3 regions of the Kitasatospora sp. NPDC058444 genome follow, and region 1 is predicted to be linked to each of the others. Evidence: riboswitches for the same ligand, from Rfam matches in the RefSeq annotation. Region 1 holds a riboswitch; each other region holds the start of a gene.
What was found. Region 1 has a riboswitch for cyclic di-AMP ahead of ACFWP2_RS08915 (peptidoglycan DD-metalloendopeptidase family protein). Riboswitches for the same ligand answer to the same signal wherever they lie in the genome.
Positions count from the first base shown of each region.

Region 2: linked by a shared signal. The riboswitch ahead of ACFWP2_RS07865 (transglycosylase family protein) and the one ahead of ACFWP2_RS08915 (peptidoglycan DD-metalloendopeptidase family protein) in region 1 are both predicted to bind cyclic di-AMP.
Region 3: linked by a shared signal. The riboswitch ahead of ACFWP2_RS30800 (M23 family metallopeptidase) and the one ahead of ACFWP2_RS08915 (peptidoglycan DD-metalloendopeptidase family protein) in region 1 are both predicted to bind cyclic di-AMP.

Region 1 covers NZ_JBHXLL010000005.1:312,215-315,478, reverse strand. The annotation lists gene ACFWP2_RS08920 (MFS transporter) at 1-925, opposite strand, end outside; cyclic di-AMP (ydaO/yuaA leader) riboswitch at 1,280-1,417, shown strand; gene ACFWP2_RS08915 (peptidoglycan DD-metalloendopeptidase family protein) at 1,420-2,385, shown strand; gene ACFWP2_RS08910 (APC family permease) at 2,835-3,264, shown strand, end outside.
Region 2 covers NZ_JBHXLL010000004.1:343,760-347,023, reverse strand. The annotation lists gene ACFWP2_RS07870 (hypothetical protein) at 401-1,354, shown strand; cyclic di-AMP (ydaO/yuaA leader) riboswitch at 1,809-1,979, shown strand; gene ACFWP2_RS07865 (transglycosylase family protein) at 1,966-3,264, shown strand, end outside.
Region 3 covers NZ_JBHXLL010000039.1:65,809-69,072, forward strand. The annotation lists gene ACFWP2_RS30785 (TetR/AcrR family transcriptional regulator) at 1-339, opposite strand, end outside; gene ACFWP2_RS30790 (alpha/beta fold hydrolase) at 409-1,236, opposite strand; gene ACFWP2_RS30795 (YiaA/YiaB family inner membrane protein) at 1,362-1,652, opposite strand; cyclic di-AMP (ydaO/yuaA leader) riboswitch at 1,861-2,019, shown strand; gene ACFWP2_RS30800 (M23 family metallopeptidase) at 2,032-2,880, shown strand; gene ACFWP2_RS30805 (hypothetical protein) at 2,991-3,264, opposite strand, start outside.

The DNA.
Region 1 (3,264 bases):
AGCCCGAGACCAGCGGCGAGAACCCGGACACGATCTGGAGCTGCACCACCAGCAGGAAGAAGACGCCGCTGAACGCCGCGTACACGCACAGGGTGACCAGGTTCACCGCGGTGAACAGCCGGGAGGAGAACAGTCCGAGCGGCAGCATCGGTTCGGGCGCGCGGCGTTCGACGGTCACGAAGGCGAGGCCGAGCACCACCCCGATCACCCCGCTGACCCAGACCGCGGGGGACAGGCCCTCGCCGGCCGCGGTCAGCGCGTAGGTGATCGCGCCGAGGGCGAGGGCGGCGAGCACGGCGCCCAGCACGTCGAAGCGGCCGGTGGCGGTCTCGTCCCGGCTCTCCGGCACCGACCGGCCGGCGACCGCGATCACCGCGGCGGCGAGCGGCAGGTTCAGCAGGAAGATCCAGCGCCAGCCGGGGCCGTCCACCAGCCAGCCGCCGAGGAAGGGGCCGACCGCCGCCGACACCCCGCCGAGGCCGGACCAGAGGCCGACCGCCGCCGAGCGGTCGTCGGGGTGGAAGACCGCCTGGAGCATGGCGAGCGAACCGGGGGTGAGCAGCGCCCCGCCGATGCCCTGCACGGCGCGGGCGGCGATCAGCACGTGGATGTTCGGTGCGGCGGCGCAGGCCGCGGAGGCGACGGCGAACCAGACCACGCCGATCAGGAAGACCTTGCGCCGTCCGTACCGGTCGCCGAGCGCGCCGCCGAGCAGGATCAGGCCCGCCAGGGTGAGCAGATAGGAGTTCAGGGTCCATTGCAGGGACGCCAGGGAGGCGCCGAGGTCGGCGCCGATCCGGGGCAGGGCGACGTTCACCACGGTGCCGTCGAGCATCGCCATGCTGGAGCCGAGCACCGTCGCCAGTAGTACCCAGCGACCCTGCGCGGTGCCCAGGCGCAGGGTGCCGGCCTCGGAGGTGGCCACGGGCGAATCCTGCGCTGCCGAGGCGCACGTGACAAGGGTCACCGGTGGGTGTGTTGACGATCGGCCCTGAGTGAACGGCCGGCTGCGCAGTGTCGCCGATCTCGGCGCAGGGTCGTGGATCAGTGGCGGGGCGTGAATGGATTGTGTACGCACTGTGCCCTTCGGCCTGCGGAGGGTCACGGGGGCAGGGGGGATGGTTGCCGATTCAAGAGATCGACATTGCTTCACCCGAACGGATGGGTTTTAGTTCAGCGACCGCCCGGCCAGTCCGGACGGATCCACCGGGTGGAACGCCGAGTCCTGCCGCTGCCCGGTGGTTCGAAACGAACTCTGTACGGCAGGAGCGGGGGACCCACAGGTAAGTCGCCGGACCGGAGTTCGCGCCTCAGGGCGCGGGCGTCCAGGGCCGGCTAGGGGTGAAGCCGCGCATGCGGCCGGGCAACTCCAGCCCGAACCCGACAGCTCACCTCGCAGGCGTCGGAGAGGAAACTTCCATGCCTGCTCAGGCTCGTCGTATCGCCCTGCCCCGCGCCGCCCGCATCGGCATCGCCACCGCCGTCACCGGTGTCTCCTTCGCCCTCCCGCTCATCACCGCGGTGAGCGCCCAGGCCCACACCGCCCCGGCCGCCCCGGTCGCGCAGGCCGCTGCCCCGGCCGCCCAGGCCGCGCAGGAGAGCTACCGCGTCGTCAGCGGCGACACCCTGTCCAAGATCGCCGACGCCAAGAACGTCGAGGGCGGCTGGCACGCGCTGTTCGAGCAGAACCGCTCGGTCGTCGGTGCCAACCCCGACCTGATCTTCCCGGGCCAGCAGCTCGCGCTGCCGGGCCACGCCGCCGCGCCGTCCGCCGACGCCGCTCCGGCCAAGCCCGCGGCTCCGGCCAAGCCGACCGCTCCGGCCAAGCCGGCCGCCCCGGCGACCCAGGCCGCCGCGCCGCAGGCCCAGGTCCAGGTGAAGACCGAGGCCGCCAAGCCGTCCGCCCAGCTCCAGACCCAGGTGCAGGTCGCCGCTCCGGCCCCGGTCGTGACCGCCACTCCGGTCGCCGCCGCCACCTCCGGCTTCGTCGCCCCGCTGGCCAACCCGAAGCTCGGCACCGCCTACGGCGTGGCCGGCTCCATGTGGGCCTCCGGCCACCACACCGGCCAGGACTTCGTCGCCTCCACCGGCACCCCGCTGCGCGCCGTCGCCAACGGTGTCGTGGTCAAGGCCGGCAACGGCGGTGCCTACGGCAACGAGGTCGAGATCAAGCTCGCCGACGGCCACTACGCCGAGTACGCGCACCTCTCCTCGATCGGTGTGAAGATCGGTCAGACCGTCACCGTCGGCCAGCAGATCGGCCTCTCCGGCGCCACCGGCAACGTGACCGGCCCGCACCTGCACTTCGAGATCCGCAACGGCTCGGAGTACGGCTCGGACATCAACCCGGTCACCTACCTGCGCGCCCACGGCGTCGCGCTCTGACCCAGGGCCACTGAGCCCCGAGGGTTTCCGGAACCACCGCTGCTGCGGGGCGAATCGATCCTCCGGGATGGTCATGTCGGGTGACCGCTCGACCGGGTGATCGCCGCACGGCGGACATGGGCGCGGGACACGCCCAGGCCGGCCCGGCCGCACGAGGACCTCCTCGCGCGGCCGGGCCGGCCGCTCCCGTTTCCGGCCGCTGTCCGGCTGTGGGCCCGGCCGTGGCCGCGCCGGTTCGGCCGGGCCGGTTCGGCCGGGCCGGTTCGGCCGGTCCGCGAGCTCGTTCGGCCGGCTCCGGAGCGTCGTTCGAACGGTCGAACGCGGCGTCAACCCGGCTGCTCCGGCGGGTTTTCGCGGGCCGCGCGGGGGTCGTCGGCGCGCCATGCTGGCGGACGGTCAGCGCCCGGCCGGTCCGGCGGTCGCGCGCGTCCGCGAGGCGAGGAGGCCGGATGGCGGTCCGGAGCGGGGACGTGGCGGGGGAGACGGCAGGGCGGGAGCGGCCCGGGACGGGCGGCGTCGACCGGCTGAAGGCGGACTCGGTCGGCCTGGTCGGCGTGGTGTTCATGGCGCTCGCCACCGCCGCCCCGATCACCGCGATGACCGGCAACCTGCCGATCATCGTCGGGCAGGGCAACGGTGCCGGCGCGCCCGCCGCGTACATCGTGGCGACGGTGGTGCTGACGGTGTTCTCGGTCGGGTACGTGGCGATGGCCCGTCACATCACCGCGGCCGGCGCGTTCTACGGCTACGTCTCGCACGGGCTGGGCCGGGTGGTCGGGATGGCCTCGGGGCTGCTCGCGGTGCTCGCGTACGTCGTCACCGAGGCCGCGGCGCTCGGCTTCTTCGCGTACTCGCTGCGCGGGCTGGTCCGTTCGCAGC
Region 2 (3,264 bases), on a different contig from region 1:
GGACCCTTCTCCTGACGGTACGTAAACGGACATAGCCGATGAATCGTCGGACGCGCGATAACCGGCCGTGAGCACCTCCCCGCTGAATGTCGATCTTCGAATGCCGGGAGTCGCATCCCCGTGACCCTCCGTCAAACCACCTTCATGCTGTGAGACATCTCACGCGCCCCAGGTGCAACGTCAGCCTCCTCGGATCACGTCGTGGCAACCGTCGGCGGTCCCGCGGGGGCTGGGAGCGGAATGTCCGGATTATGGGCAAAGCACCCGGACCGGCACCGGAGACGCACCCTCTTCGCACCGGCTCCGCACGGTCTCCGCACCGGCTCCACGCCGCAACCGCGCCGAAGCCGTACGGCAGCCGACTGCAAGCCGGACCGGCAGATGTCCTACGATCTCCGGCATGAGCACCGCAGCCATCCCGGGCGCGCCACTGCCCGTCCGCACTCCAGGCTCCCGTGCGCGGGGGCGCCACCGTCGTCCCGAGCGCCCCGAGATCCCGTCCGGCGCCCCGGCCCTGGTGCTCGCCGTACCCGCGACCGCCGGGCCCGAGTCCCGCTCGGTCGTCGAGGAACTGCTCTCGATCGTCCGCACCGAGCAGAACGGCGTCCGGACCGCGGTCGGCTACCTGCCCGGCGGCGAGGGCGCGGGCGACGAGGACCGCACCGTGGCCGAGTTGCTGGCCGCGGCCGCCGAGGCCGGGCTGCCGATGCCCGTCCTGGTGCCGCTGGTGCCCGGTCCGCACACCTTCCTGACCGAGCTTCACGCGCTCGCCGCCGAGTACGGCGCGCCCGTCACCGACCCGCTGGGCCCGCACCCGCTGCTGGCCGAGGCCGTGCACGTCCGGCTGTCCGAGGCCGGGCTGGCCCGGGCCGACCGCGCCCGGCTGTTCGCCATCGCGACCGCCGCGGACGGCGTGGTGCTGACCACCGTCGGCGGCGAGGACGCGGCCGCCGCGGCCGGCATCACCGGGGTGCTGCTGGCCGCCCGACTGGCCGTGCCGGTCGTCGCCGCCGCGCTCGACGTGCCCGGCTCGGTGGCCGCGGCCGTCAACCACCTCAAGGAAACCGGCTCGCAGCGTCCGGCGCTGGCCCCGCTGGTGATCGGTCCGGAGGCGGACTCCGAGCTGCTCGCCACCGCCGCCGAGGAGACCGGCTGCCCGTCGGCCGCGCCGCTGGGCTCGTACCCGTCGGTCGGCCAGCTGATCGCCTCCACCTACCTGGCGGCGCTGCCCGCGCCCTCCCCGGAGGACCTGGCACGGGCCGAGGCGGAGGCGGCGGCCGCCGCCGAGGCCGAGGGTGCCCCGGAGGGCGTTCGCGGCGCCCACGCGGCCTCCGAGGGGCCCTCGGGGCAGTAGTCGACACCGCGCGCCGGTCGCGCGCACCGAAGGGCCCGGAACGGTTTTTCCGTTCCGGGCCCTTCGACTTTGTTCCGCCCACCCGTGACCGGCCCGCACGGAAGTCGGACGCCAATGAAGCGGAATGTCCGTTCTGGCCCCTTTGAAAGGAAATAGGAAACGCGGCCGCGGATGCTCGAATCGGGGCCGCCGCCTCCCCTGCCGGGATGCCCCACCGCGCGATTCGATGCGCCGTCACGCCGCTCCTGAAGCGATGCCAGTTGTGGGCTTCCGCAGCGCCGTTGCTTGAAAACGATCATTTACGATCATGAAGAGCTGCAATTTTGGCAGCTTCCTCCAAACCGTGATGCGCATCACAGTGGTTTGCAGTTTGAACTTAAGTCTGATTAACGTGCTCCCCGTTCGTGACCACACGAACCCGGTTCATCCGCAACGCCGAGTCCTGCCGTCGGATGTCCTGGCAGCGCGAAATCGCACCACGGCAGGAGCGGGGGACCCACAGGTAAGTCGCCCCGGACCGGTCTTCGGAACGGTCCAGGGCTAGGGGTGAAGCCGCGCCCACAGCGCGGCCGGGCAACTCCAGCCCGAATCCGACAGCTCACCTCGCAGGCGTGGGAGAGGACCGCGTCTTCATGCTGCCCACCAACGGCACCCGCCTGTCCAGCCGCACCCGTCGTGTGATCGCCGCCCTCGGCGTCGCCGGCATCGGCCTCACCGTTCCCTGCATCGCCTCCGGCACCGCCTCCGCCGCCTCCGTCGCCACCTGGGACAAGGTCGCCCAGTGCGAGAGCGGCGGCAACTGGAGCATCAACACCGGCAACGGCTTCTACGGCGGCCTCCAGTTCACCTCCAGCACCTGGTCCGCCTTCGGCGGCACCGCCTTCGCGGCGCGCGCCGACCTGGCCACCAAGGACCAGCAGATCGCCGTCGCCGAGAAGGTCCTCGCCTCGCAGGGCCCCGGCGCCTGGCCGGTGTGCTCGGTCCAGGCCGGCCTCACCAAGGGCGGCCCGGCGGCCACCGTCGACACCTCGGCGGGCTCCACCTCCGCCTCCACCGCGGGCTCGACCGCCGCCAAGCCCGCCGCGCCCGCCCAGAGCGCCAAGCCGGCCGCTCCGGCCGCCAAGCCCGCACAGCCCGCGCCGTCCCAGGCCCCGGCCGCCAAGCCCGCGGCGCCCGCCCAGGACGGTGCGCAGGCCACCACCGACTCCGCCACCTCCGGCAACCGCGGCGACTGGGTCCAGAAGCGCCAGCAGCAGGCCCAGGGCGGCGACTACACGGTCGTCGAGGGCGACTGGCTGTCCGCGATCGCCGACCAGCACCAGGTGCAGGGCGGCTGGCAGCGGCTGTACGAGCTCAACCGCGGCACCCTGACCGACGGCCCGGACACCATCTACCCGGGCCAGCACCTGTCCTTCGGCGGCAACGGCCAGGCCCAGGCCGGCCAGTCCTCCACCGGCAAGTCCGGCTCGGACTTCACCTGGTTCGACCGCTCGCAGAAGTCCGGCCAGTCCGCGAACGGCGGTGCCGTGAACACCCAGCCGACCGCGCCGGCCCAGACCCCGGCCGCCAAGCCGTCCACCAAGCCGGCCGCCAAGCCCGCCCCGCAGACCGACACCCAGACCCAGACCCAGGCTCCGGCCGCCACCGGCAGCATGGCCGCCGCGGTCTCCTTCGCCGAGTCGAAGGTCGGTCAGGCGTACGTCTACGGCGGCACCGGCAACGGCGGCTGGGACTGCTCCGGACTGACCCAGGCCGCGCTGCGCGCCGCGGGCATCTCCATCCCGCGCGTCGCCGCCGACCAGGCCGCCGCCAGCACCCACGTCTCGCTGGACAGCCTCCAGCCGGGCGACCTGCTGTTCTGGTCCAACAACGGCAAGGACTCCGGCGTGTTCCACGTCGCGATCTACGTC
Region 3 (3,264 bases), on a different contig from region 1:
CTCGTCGTCGGGCTGGGGGGCCTGGGGGAGGGCGCTGTAGCGGTGCGGGTACTCGGTGGCGTACGCGTGGTAGGCGCGCATGACGGCGGCGACGGCGTCGTCCCCGCTGCGTCCGACGGCCGCCGCGGCCAGCCGTTCGGCCAGGTCCCCGGTGACCCGGACGGCGATCAGCCGCCGCAGTTCGGCCAGGCCGCCGCTGACGTGTTTGTACAGCGAGGGGGTGGCGACCCCGGCCCGGGTGGCGACGGAGGCCAGGGTGAGGGCCTCGGCGCCCTGCTCGTCGATGAGGGCGAGGGCGTGGTCGACGACCTGCTCGGGGGTCAGTCCTACGCGGGGCATGGGTTCGGGCTCTCCGTACGTACGGCGTCGGGTGGATCGGGCGGTGTGGGGCGGGGCGGAGGGTCGGGCTCAGCCGAGCTCGGCGAGGAACGGCAGCAGGGCGTCCGCGGTGGCCGTCGGGTTGTCGGCCATCGGGTAGTGCCCGGACCCCTCGATCATCGCCTTCCGCGCGCCGAGCGCGGCGGCCTGCCGGTCGGCGACGAGTTCCGGCTTCGGGAAGTCGGGGTCCTTGCTGCCCATGACCACCAGGGCCGGGCACCGCACCGCGGCCGTCCAGCCGACCGGCGCCGAGTCGCCGTGGACCTGCCCGCGGACGGCGGCCTTGCGCCCCGGGGTGCGCAGCGCGGCGACCAGTCCGTCCACGTACGCGTCGAAGTCGGCGGGCTTGGCGCCGGGGAAGGCCATCCGGCGCAGGTAGAAGCCCCAGGAGGCCGGCCAGTGGACGAGGGAGACCCCCATCAGGCCCATGACGGCGCGCATCAGGGCGCCCGGCGGCGGGCTCTCGACGAAGGCGTCGAGCAGCACGATCCCGGCGACCCGCTCGGGCGCGTCCCCGGCGGCCTTGACGACGGTCGCCCCGGTGTAGGAGTTCCCGGCGAGGACGGCGCGCTCGATGCCGAGGTGGTCGAGCAGGGCGAGGACGTCGCCGGCGACGGCGGCGGGGCTGTAGTCGTCCCATGCGACGGAGGACTCGCCGAAGCCCCGCAGGTCCATGGTGACGACGCGGTGGCCGGCGGCGACGAGCAGCGGGCGCAGGTGCCGGTACGCGGCCCGGCTGTCGAGCATGCCCGGGAGCAGGACGACGGGGGTGCCGTGGCCCTGCCGGGTGTCGTCGAAGGCGATCCGGCCGCCGGGGACGGTCAGGTACTGGGTGCTCGGGGTGATGGTGCCGTTCATGGTGGTCCTCCTCGGGCCGCCGGTGCGGGGCGTCGGCGGTGAGTGCCGATAGCCATAAAGCTAAGGCTAATAGCCTTAGCCGTCAAGCGATCGGCCGCGGCTCGGGTCACAGTCCCCGGCTCGGGTCACACTCCCTCCACCTTGAACGGGTCGTGCTCGCTGAGCAGCTTCTCCAGTCGGGCCTGGTCCACCCGGGTGACCACCTCGTTGGACTCCTGCCGGTCCCGGATCACCTTCGCCAGGGTGAACGCGGAGGTGACGGTGTAGAGGAGGCCGAGCCCGAGGAAGGCCCTGGTCCAGCCGCCGACCGGCAGGTAGGCGATCCCGGCGGCGAGGGCGGTGCCCGACAGGGCGAAGGAGAGGACGGCCTGGACGTGGTACGCGGCCGTGGTGCGGGTCTGCATGTGTGCGCTCATGGCGTCAGGATGCGACCGCCTCGACGGGGCGCACATGAGTAGCGGTACTCAGATGGGAGTGTGTACGGGAGGCCGTTCGGTGGTGTCGTTCGTTGACGTCCGATCACTTTGCCCTAGGCTGCTCCGAACGGATGGCTTGGAATCAGAGCCTCCTAGGATTAACGTTTGATAACGCAGCGCGGTTGTCAACGCCGTACCCAGACGGCACCGTGCGCCGTCGCCTAATCCCGCCGACCCGCCCCCGGGCAGGTCAGGGAGCCGGGGAACCACGTTCCTTGGGGTGAATCGGCAGGGCCCCGGCCCGGCCGTAGGAGACCTTCCTGCTCCGAACCCGTCAGCTAACCCGGTAGGCGCGAAGGAAGGAAAGGAGCGCGCCTCCGTGGCGTCGACGCACACCCCGGCACACCCGGCCGGCTTCGCAGCCGGTACCCAGCTCCTCGACCACCCCGGCACGGACCGCCCCGAGGCCTTCGGCCCGGAGGGCTTCGCCGCAGAGGTCGAGACCAACCGCCACCGGATGCCGCGTCAGACCCGCGGAGCCTCCCCGCTGCTCGGCGTCACCGCCGTCGCCGCCACCCTGGGCGCCACCGGCTTCGCCTCGGCGACCCCGGCCGCCGCCCCCGCCGTCGAGGCCCCGGACGAGACCCCGGTCGCCCTCTCCGCCGACCCCGGCCTCGCGCTCGCCGCCCGCATCCAGCACCAGGCCGACAGTCAGCGCACCGCCGCCGAGGAGACCGCCCGGCTCCAGGCCGCCCAGGAGGCGGAGGCCAAGGCCGCCGCCAAGGAGGCCGAGGCCAAGCGCGCCGCCGAGGAGGCCGAGCGGGCCAAGGCCGCCGCCCTCACCCTCCCGGTGCAGGACTACCGGCTCTCCGCCCACTACGGCCAGAGCGCCCGCTACTGGGCCAACCTGCACACCGGCCTGGACTTCGCCGCCGACACCGGCACCCCGGTCTACGCGCTCGGCCAGGGCACCATCACCTCGGCCGGCTGGGCCGGCTCGTACGGCTACCGGATCGTCGAGACCCTGCCCGACGGCACCGAGATCTGGTACTGCCACCTCTCCTCGATCACCAAGGGCTCCGGCAAGGTCGCCTCCGGCCAGCAGATCGGCAAGGTCGGCGCGACCGGCAACGTCACCGGCCCGCACCTGCACATGGAGGTCCGCCCCGGCGGCGGCGCCCCGGTCGACCCGGAGCCCTGGCTCCAGCAGCGCGGCCTCAACCCCTGACCGACCCGCGAAAGAGCCCGGCGCACCCCGCAGAGGCGCAGGGCGCGACGCACTCGCACGAAGGCCCCCGGAAACCGTCCTCGACGGGCCGGGGGCCTTCGTGCGAGGTCTCACTCCTCGGCGGGCAGCTGCGCCAGGTACGCCTCGATCTCCTCCTGGCCCGGCTCCGGCGCCAGCTCCGGGAACTCCGTCACCAGCAGCCGCGGCAGCCCCGGCACCGTCCAGCCGCCGAACAGGTCGAGCGCCGCGTCGACCGCCGCCTCCTCGAACTGCCCGAAGTCCCCGGCCAGTTCGTCCGGCATCGGCCGCCCCTGGGCGGTCAGCTCGGCCAGGTTGCGGTAGCTGCGCCGCATCAGGCCCTGCTCCAGCAGCCGCCGGGCGCCG